3 regions of the Rhizobium sp. R339 genome follow, and region 3 is predicted to be linked to each of the others. Evidence: riboswitches for the same ligand, from Rfam matches in the RefSeq annotation. Region 3 holds a riboswitch; each other region holds the start of a gene.
What was found. A riboswitch is a leader RNA that binds a small molecule or an ion and turns the genes downstream of it on or off. The one in region 3 is predicted to bind cobalamin.
Positions count from the first base shown of each region.

Region 1: another riboswitch for cobalamin. It lies ahead of bluB (5,6-dimethylbenzimidazole synthase); the one in region 3 lies ahead of ATY76_RS04115 (ABC transporter substrate-binding protein).
Region 2: another riboswitch for cobalamin. It lies ahead of nrdH (glutaredoxin-like protein NrdH); the one in region 3 lies ahead of ATY76_RS04115 (ABC transporter substrate-binding protein).

Region 1 covers NZ_LOKV01000013.1:69,317-72,591, reverse strand. Annotated here, with positions in the region: gene ATY76_RS18260 (DUF2865 domain-containing protein) at 1-1,011, shown strand, start outside; gene bluB (5,6-dimethylbenzimidazole synthase) at 1,022-1,711, opposite strand; cobalamin riboswitch at 1,753-1,940, opposite strand; gene ATY76_RS18250 (methyl-accepting chemotaxis protein) at 2,218-3,275, shown strand, end outside.
Region 2 covers NZ_LOKV01000016.1:21,957-25,231, reverse strand. Annotated here, with positions in the region: gene nrdE (class 1b ribonucleoside-diphosphate reductase subunit alpha) at 1-1,029, opposite strand, end outside; gene nrdH (glutaredoxin-like protein NrdH) at 1,043-1,264, opposite strand; cobalamin riboswitch at 1,525-1,751, opposite strand; gene ATY76_RS18945 (heavy metal translocating P-type ATPase) at 1,958-3,275, opposite strand, start outside.
Region 3 covers NZ_LOKV01000001.1:838,403-841,677, forward strand. Annotated here, with positions in the region: gene ATY76_RS04110 (hypothetical protein) at 1-681, opposite strand, end outside; cobalamin riboswitch at 882-1,137, shown strand; gene ATY76_RS04115 (ABC transporter substrate-binding protein) at 1,311-2,327, shown strand; gene ATY76_RS04120 (iron ABC transporter permease) at 2,324-3,275, shown strand, end outside.

The DNA.
Region 1 (3,275 bases), on a different contig from region 3:
TGCAACGACCTGCGCGGCCGCCTCGCCGACCTGCCGCGATCGATCGGCAACAATAACGGGCCGGAAGCACGCCAATATGCCGGCGCGATTGCCGAGCAGAACCTCGAGCTCCGCAAGGTCCGCAACGATTTGCGCAGCTATGATTGCACCTCGCGCAGCATGGTCGTGATCGGCGGTGAGAATGCCGATTATTGCGCCGAGCTCTCGCAGGCCGAAGCCCGGATGATCGACAATATCCGCTATCTCCAGGACCGCCGCGACGAGTTGCGCAGTCAGGGCGGTGACGCCGCGCGCCGCGAACTGATGGCCGCTCTGGAACGCAACGGCTGCAACAGCGAGAATTTCTACGCGCCGTCCGAACGCAGCGCCAACGATCCCGCCCCGAGCATCGAGGAACAGGCGATGCGCGGCGACACCTTCATTCCGCTCGGCGGCGGCGGGTATGATCCGCATTACGGCCTGCCGCAGGCCGAGATGCTCTCACCGGTCAGCACCATCTGCGTGCGCAGCTGCGACGGCGGTTTCTTTCCGATCAGTTCGAACGCCACTTCGGTCGATTTCGGCCGCGATGCCCAGACCTGCGCCAAGATGTGCCCCGGCATCGAGACCCAGCTCTTCTATCGCGACGTCAGGAGCACGGAAGCCTCGAACATGATCTCGGTGGCGACAGGCACGCCCTACAGCGCCATGAAGAACGCCTTCGCCTACAAGAACCGGGCGCCCGGCGAGAAAAACGCTTGCGCCTGCAATCTCACCGCCTATTACAATGAGATGCGCGGCAAGCAGGCCGTGAACGAACCGCCGCAGCAGGGCTCGATCACGACTATCCGCACCAATCCGCCGGAGAAGACCGCGACAGCACCCGTGCCGCAGCCATCCGTTCCGGAACGTCCCTACGATCCCACGCAGAACAAGGTTCGCCAGGTCGGCCCGCAATTCCTCGCCGGCGACCAAGGCACGATCGATCTCGCCAATCCGGCAACGCCCGGCCCGCAGCCGCAGCAGCAGTGATCGCGGCGGGTCAGCCCTCGCTCCGCCCCCAGCCATCATGGAAGACAAGCTCTTCGAGCGGCAGCCTTTGCCGCCAGCCTTTGACCGCGAGTTCCGGCTCGTCGTAAAGCCGGTCAACGAAACCGGCGCAGAGCCAGGCGACCACTTCGATATGACTCGGTATCCCGAGAATGGCTTTCAGATCGTCTTCGCGAAAGATGCTGACCCAGCCGATGCCGATCCCTTCCGCCCGCGCCGCAAGCCAGAGGTTCTGGATGGCACAAACGGTCGAATAGGAATCCATCCTCGGATTGTGGGTGCGGCCAAGCACCACGCTGCCGCTGCGCGTCGGATCGCAGGTCACGCAGATGCCGAGCGGCGCCTCGACGATGCCTTCGAGCTTCAGCGAGCGGTATGCCTGGCGCCGCTCGCCCTCGAACATCAGCGCCGCCTCCTCGTTGGCCGTCATGAAGGCATCGCGCACCTGCGCCCTCACCTCGGCATTCTTGACCAGAATGAAGTTCCACGGCTGCATGAAACCGACGGAGGGCGCGTGATGGGCGGCCGTCAACAGCCGCTCCACGACATCCTCCGGCAAGGGATCGGGCAGGAACTGGCTGCGCACGTCACGCCGCGTCATGATCGCATGATAGACGGCCTCACGTTCGGCCATCGAAAAACCGGATGCCACTGACAGGGCATCCTCGTCAAAGGGTCGCATCGTCAAATCCCCAACAACGCAACCGCCCGCCGTCCGCGCGGGTTGGGTCTATCTCGTCAGGCCGGTCTTCTGACTTGGCGTCATCCGTCTGCCGCAGCCTTCCCGGCAAGAGCCAGTGGCATGATGAAGCGGCAGGCGTCGGCCTTACAGCGTTGGGCACGTTCCGGGCTTGCACCGGATTCCCGATTCTCCCGCCTCGACGGCAGGCACCTGACGGCGCATCTATTTCAGGAAACCGACGCTGCGGCAAGCCGGGCCCGAAGAGACGTCAATCGACAAGCCTCGTCGAATTTTCGAGCGTGCCGACCGTGATACAGCCGCAGGCATGGACCGCTATTTCACTTTATCTTTTCTTTACAAAAAAAATACACACTGCGATTGCGCGTTTTGGGCTGCAAGGAGGACATGGGCATGAGTGCTCATGCTGCGGCCGCCAGCGTGGATGCCGTATTGATACGCCGGTCGGGAATCACATCCGACTGCGCCGCATTTCGAGGCCCCGCGGCATGTTCCAATTTCTGAAAACGATGCCACTGACGGCAAAGCTGGCCGCCATCATCGTCGCCGTCAATCTCTGCGGCATCTCCGCCCTCGCCACCTATAGCTGGATGTACGAAACGCGGGCATTGGTCGATGGCGCCAAGGCGAACTGGGCCAAGGATGCTGAACAGTTCGCGTCTCTCGCCGCAGGCGGCGTCAAATGGGGCAAGGCGAACGCCGTTCGCGACGCTTATTCGCTCTACCGTGACGACCCTTCGCTCGACCTCGTTCAGTTCGCGGCGTTCAACGCGGATCTTGCCGCCGTCGATAGCTGGATGCGCGACGGAAGCACCGGCTTGCCTGCCGTCGACGACTTGAAGAAAAGCCTCGGCGCCAAGCCTGATAAAACGGTGATCGACGACACCGGCGTGTCGTCCGGCGTGGTGACGATCATCGCGCCGCTGCCGCTGGACAAATCCGGCAAGAGCACCGGCTATGTCGTTACCAACTGGTCCGTCGAGAAGATCGCCTCCGAAGTCCAGCAGAAGGTCCTCGTTTCGCTGATCACCCAATCGGTGATCACCGCGCTCGCCGTCGCGGCGTTCCTTCTCGCCATGCGCAGCCTCGTCGGTCGCCCGCTTCGGATCCTCAGCGCAAGAATCAGCGCTCTGCAGAAAGGCGACCTCGCCTCTCCCGTCACCTACAGGGAAAATGGCGATGAAATCGGCTTCCTGGCGCGGGCATTGGAAGTTTTCCGTGAGGAGGCGATTGCCAAGGTCGAAAGAGAACGGGCGGTTGCCGAGCAGAGCGCCTCGCTCGATGCCGAAAGGGCGCGCAACGCATCCTTGACGGAAGAAGCGAGCAATACCCAACGAATGGTCATGAGCACGCTCGCCAACGCATTGGAAAGGCTTGCCGCAGGCGACTTTTCGATCAAGCTCGCCGATCTCGGCCCCGAATTCGATAAGTTGCGGCAGGATTTCAACCGCATGGTCGAAGCGGTCGCCGCCGCTCTGACGGAGATCAAGACGGCGTCGGTCGCCGTCGAAGGCGGCTCCAGCGAGCTTGCCTCCTCTGCCGATCA
Region 2 (3,275 bases), on a different contig from region 3:
CGCCGAATTGATGGACCGGCCGATCGATTCCATATTGTCCTCGACCCGCAGCAGGAAGCAGGAAACCAGTTCGCCGCGCTGCTTCTTGCCGGCGTTGAGGAAGGTCGGGGTCGCCGGCTGGAAACGGCCGGAAATGATCTCGTCGACCATGTCGCGGGCAAGCGCCTCGTCGCCGCGTGCCAGGGTCAGCGTCACCATGCAGATGCGGTCCTCGTAGCGCTCGAGATAGCGCTTCCCGTCAAAGGTCTTCAGCGTATAACTGGTGTAATATTTGAAGGCGCCGAGAAAGGTCGGGAACCGGAATTTCCTGGCATAGGCCTGGTCGAACAGGTCGCGGACGAAATTGAAGGAATACTGGTCGAGCACCTCCTGCTCGTAATAGCCCTCGGTCACGAGGTAATCGAGCTTTTCCCGCAGATTGTGAAAGAACACCGTGTTCTGGTTCACATGCTGCAGGAAATATTGCTTCGCCGCCATGCGGTCCTTGTCGAGCTGGATCCTGCCCTCGTCGTCATAAAGGTTCAGCATCGCGTTCAGCGCGTGATAGTCGAGCGTTTCCGCCGCTTTCACAGGGCGTTCGCCGGCGGGATGAGCGAAAGTGTTATGCGGTTTTGCGCCCGCATCCCGCGTTTGTTCCCGTGTCCAAAACCGTTCCAATCCGTATCTGACGTTGACGACGTCCTCCTCCGTGCCGATGAGCTCGAACCTGTAGAGGTAAGGCACCTGGCATTTCCGCGAAATCACGTCGCCGGCAAGCCCGTATGTCTCGCCGAAATTGCTGTTGCCCGCGGCAATCACGCCGCGGATGTGTCCTCGGTTCTCCGCATCGTTCAAGAAACGGATCACCTGTTTGGGAACGGCCCCCTTGCCGCCGTCGCCGCTATAGGTCGGCACGACAAGCACGAAGGGTTCGCGGATATGGAAGGCGTCTGCGCCGCTTGCGGGAATGCGCGCCGCGCGCAGCCCGAGCCTGGCGACAAATCGATGGGTGTTTTCGGATCGGCTGGAATAGTAGACGATCAGGCCCATCGCCTTTCCCCGGTCAGGAGAGCGCGCTGATCATGTCCGGACGGAACCCCGCCCAATGCTGCTCGCCGGCAACGACGACGGGAACCTGCATGTAGCCCATGCCGCGGACACGATCGAGCGCTTCGGCATCCTCGGAGATATCGACGATGTCGTAATCGACGCCCAGGCGGTCGAGGGCGCGGTAGGTGGCGGTGCACTGAACGCAGGCGGGTTTGCTGTAAACGGTAACGCTCATCATCTTCCTCGTGATCTCAATGAATTCAGGACGCAGAACTGGGATCGGGCGCCTTACGGCGTCCGGGGCAACGTTTGATAATGGTCTGGCAAAGTTGGCGTCTTAAACGCCCGATATGGTCCCTCTCGGGATCTGCGCGGGCGGCGGCCTTGATATTCTCGACATGACTTCAACCCCGAAGTGCTCATGCGGACATTCGGGGCAGCGCAGCAGGCACGGATCATTCCGCTTCATGCACGCGACCTTCCAGACACCCCGCCCGTGGACATCTCGTTCAAGGCAGGTCTCCTGGCTTGCGGGTCGAAGCACCCTGCCCCCAGCCTTCCCAAGGCATCACGCCTCAGTGACCTGAAATCGGACAGTTGCTCGCCGCTTACAGTTGCGGGGGCAGCTCCGGCTTTGTTCTACCCTCATGGCGGAACGCACCGTATTCCCGTCTTAGCCGCGATCCTCACGAATCGAAGGAACCTTGAACACTAGATATAGTACGCGAATCCAAAACAGCGTCAATGGGTGGTTAGCGCATCGCGTTACGAGAGGTTTGAAATCGCTGCGTTCCTGTGAAAAACATGGATAACAAAAGCTTAAACAAAATGGGCTGTGGAGAAGGTCGGAACGAAAAGGGCCGACCTATAGCCGGCTCTGCGATCTTCGATTCCGGATCGCCTCGAATCGAGCCGAATAGGCAAACGCCTATCCCCTTATTCGAAGCAGCCGAAGCGCATTGATCGTCACCAGCACAGTGGCGCCGGTATCGGCCAGAATCGCCGGCCAGAGCCCGGTGATGCCGGCAATGGTCGTGACCAGGAACACGGCCTTCAGTCCGAGCGCGATGGTAATATTCTCCAGGATATTGCGCATCGTTCGCTGCGAAAGCGCGATCATCCGCGCCACGTCGCCGACGCGCCCATGCAGCACGGCGGCATCGGCCGTCTCCAGCGCCACATCGGTGCCACCACCCATGGCGATGCCGATATCGGCGGCCGCCAGCGCCGGCGCGTCGTTGATGCCGTCGCCGACCTTGGCAACGACGAAGCCCTGGCGTTTCAATTCGCCGACGACCTTCTGCTTGTCCTCGGGCATCATCTCGCCGCGCCAGTCGATGCCGAGCATGCCGGCAACGGCTGCCGCCGTCCGCTTGTTGTCACCCGTCAGCATCATCGCCTTGACACCGGCCGATTTCAGCGCCGAAAGCCCGGCTTCCGCATCCTCGCGCGGCTCGTCGCGCATGGCGATCAGGCCGGCTGCCGCGCCATTGACGAGCAGCACTGACACGCTCTTGCCCTCGTCGTTCAACGCGGTGATGCGCGCATCCTGGTCTCCATCGAGCGCCCCGCGCTCGCGGGCGGTGGACGGCGATAGCAGATCCAGAGTCTCGCCGCCGACTTTGCCGGTGACGCCCTTGCCCGGCAGCGCCTCCAGCTCGAAGGCCGGCGGCACGGGAACACCGTCGACCTTGGCGCGGTTGAGGATGGCGAGCGCCAAGGGATGGCTGGAGCCCTGCTCCAGCACCGCCGCGCGCGACAGGAGCTGCGCTTCGCTCAAGCCGAAGGAAACGATGTCGGTCACCCGCGGCTTGCCTTCCGTCAGCGTGCCCGTCTTGTCGAAGGCGACCATCGTCACCTTCCCGAGGCTTTCCAGCACCGCGCCGCCCTTCATCAGCAGCCCGCGCCGCGCACCTGCGGAAAGCGAGGCGGCGATCGCCGCCGGCGTCGAGATGACGAGCGCGCAGGGGCAGCCGATCAGCAGGATGGCAAGGCCCTTGTAAATCCATTCATCCCACGCGCCGGAAAGGAACAGCGGCGGAACCACCGCAACCAGTGCTGCAACCACCACCACGCCGGGCGTATAATAGCGCGAGAACCGGTCGATGAAGCGCTCCGTCGGCGCCTTCGATTCCTGCGCCTCTTCCACCAGCTTGACGACGCGGGCGATGGTGTTGTCAGCCGCGGCCGCGGTGACGCGAACCCTAAGCACCGCATCGCCATTCACCGTTCCGGCAAAGACCACA
Region 3 (3,275 bases):
TCCGACGAGCGTGAAGGTCAGATCGTAGTCGCTGCAAACAAGCCAGCTGCGATCTTCAGGGAACCAATGCGTTGGCGTCAGGCGGGCGTCGGGAACTTCATCCGGGAAAGCAGCTGCCTCGGCGAGTGTCGCTCGAAATACCAGATCCTCCATAATCTCGGTTGCCAGCAACCAGAGATGAAAAAAGCAATGAGCTGAGGGCGTATGACGACGGAGAATAGAGATGAGTGCGTCGCGCTCAGGTGGCGCAAGATTTCCCTCGTCCGGCCCGATCAATCGTTTTGGCCAGCTGCCGCCAGCGAAGCGCCGGGTGAACGACCATACCGATAGGGTCGGTGCATAGGGCATGCCAAGGGCGTCGCAAAGCGCGCGCCAGCGAAGTGGGACGAGCTGAGCATCTGGCCCTGGTCCGCCATAAACCATCGTGCAACTGTTCAGGATCGTCGCCAAGGTATCTCCCGGCTTTGCTGAAGCGAATTCGTCAGCAAGCTTTGCGTGGTCTTGCCAGGAGAGTTGTGCGTCCTCGACCGTCAGATCTTCGTAAATCGGATGAAACACTTTCACGTAGGCGGGGAAGATCGGCGGGATGAGGCGCGATACCGTGCCGAGCGTCTCCGGCGTTGCCTTCGCAATGCCATTTTTGATCCATTCGATTTCGGAGAGGTCTGTGAAACGCTGCATGATTTACCGCTGTCCGAGAATAGAGTGAGGTGTCGGGACGATCATGGGATACCAGGTATTCACGCAGTATACATCGCTTTCCACTTCAACCAGTCATTGGACCATATCCAGGGGTAATTGCCGCGGCGGCGTCGAAGGCGCCGGGATTGGCGGCCCACCAACCGATCCGCGCAATAATCATTGACGCCGGCCGGGGTGGCGACGTAACTGGGGGTGACGGTTTCCTGAGGATGACTCCGAGGGGATTAATAGGGAACACGGTGAGGACGACCCCAAGAGGGACCGAGACCGTGGCTGCCCCCGCAACTGTAAGCGGATTGTCGTTCATATCGGGAGAGCCGGCGCGCCGGCATTTCCTGGGGCCTGGAGGCCCGGCCACTGCGAGCTATCGCGGGAAGGCGGATGAGCGGCGGATATTCGTGAGCCAGGAGACCTGCCGTCAATCACGATCCAATCAACCGGGCGGGGATGCCCGGACAAGGAGCAGACATGATTGACCTTCTGACCCTTCGCCGAATTGCGGCATGCATCCGTCTCGATTGGGCCGCCTGCGGCTAGGTTTTGCGCGTCCGCGTGCCCCTTTGGCCGCGCGGCAGAGCCTTTGCTTTTCCCTATCAATCGAGGTTTTCATGCGCCAGTTTCTCGCCACCATGACATTCGCCTTCGGGCTGATTGGCCTTGCGGCACCGGGCCTTGCCGCCACCCAATATCCGCTCACCATCGCCAATTGCGGCAAGGAGGTGACCTTCCGCAAAGCGCCGTCGAAGATCGTTTCGATCGGCCAGGGCATGACCGAAATTCTCTTCTCGCTCGGCCTTGCCGAAAAGATCGCCGGCACGGCGGTCTGGGTCGGCCCTGTCCTGCCGCAATATGCCGAGGCCAACAAGGGGATCAAGCGGCTTGCAGACAACGATCCGAGCTTCGAATCCGTCGTCGGCCGGGAGCCGGATCTGGTGGCGGCCGAGTTCGAATGGCATGTCGGCGCGCAGGGCTCGGTCGGCAAGCGCGAGCAGTTCGAGGACCTCGGCATCAACACCTATCTTTCGCCGGCCGATTGCGTCGCCAAGGTCAATGCCGATGGCGGCGACGGGGTGCGCAAGGAGCTGTTCACGATGGAGCTGATCTATCGGGAAATCGCCGAGCTTTCCGAGATCTTCGACGTGAAGGAGCGCGGCGATGCGCTGATCACTGAATTGAAGAAGCGCGAGGCCGATGCGGTGGCTTCGATATCGGGTGCGGCGGGCAAGAACCTGCCCGTCGTCTTCTGGTTCTCCAGCAAGGAGGTCAATGGCGACGCCTTCATCGCCGGCAAGAACGGTGCGCCGGCCTACATTCTGAAGGCGATCGGCGCGAGGAATGTCGTGACCACCGAAGAGGAATGGCCGCTGGTCGGCTGGGAAACCATCTCCGAGGCGAACCCCGCCGTCATCGTGCTCGCCACCATGGACCGGCGCCGTTATGCCGCCGACGATCCCGCGGTGAAGATCGATTTCCTCAAGAAGGATCCCGTCACCAGGGAGTTGGATGCGGTCAAGAACCGGCGCTTCGTGATGATGGACGCGCAATCGATGAACCCGACGATCCGCACGATCGACGGCATCGAGACATTGGCGAAGGGCATCAAGTCCTTCGGCCTGACCCAGTGACGGCAGCCTCGGCCAGGCAGCCGGGATGGTGGGCGCTTGCCGCGCTCACCATTGCCGCCGTCCTTCTTCTCGGGCTGATGATCAGCCTTGCCGTCTCGATCGGCGAGATCGCGATACCGCTCACGACCACGGCGGAGGCGGTGTCGAACCGGCTGTTCGGCACCGCGTTCGAGCTCAGCCGCATTCACCAGGGCATCGTCTGGGATTATCGTCTCAGTCGGGCGCTGGTTGCGGCGAGCGCCGGCGCCTCGCTGTCGCTGTCGGGCGCCATCCTGCAGGCGCTGCTGCGCAATCCGCTGGCCGAACCCTATGTGCTCGGTATTTCCGCCGGGGCTTCGACGGGGGCGGTCTCGGTGATGATCCTCGGTTTCGGCTATGGCGTTCTCGGGCTTTCGAGCGGCGCCTTTCTCGGCGCGGTCGTCGCCTTCCTGCTGGTCGGCTTTCTCGCCACCGGGTCGGGCGGCACCGGCGAGCGCATCATCCTCTGCGGTGTCGCCGGCTCGCAGCTCTTCAATGCGCTCACCTCCTATATCGTCACGACCTCGGCCAATGCCGAGCAGGCGCGCGGCGTGCTGTTCTGGCTGCTGGGCTCGCTCAGCGGCGTGCGCTGGCCGGATGTCTATCTCTCGGTGCCGATCGCGCTTGCCGGTTTCCTCGTCTGCATGGCGCATGTCCGGGCGCTCGATGCCTTCGCCTTCGGCACGGATGCGGCCGCCTCGCTCGGCATTGCTGTCCGCCGCGTCCAGATCCTGCTCTTTGCCCTGACGGCGGCGATGACGGCGAGCGTCGTCAGCATGGTGGGCTCGATCGGCTTCGTCGGTCTCGTCATTCCGCATGCCGCCCGCTTCCTCGTCGGGCCGGGGCATCGGCGGCTGCTGCCGGCAACGGCGCTCGGCGGCGCGATCTACATGGTCGGCGCCGACATCGTCTCGCGCATCATCATCCCGC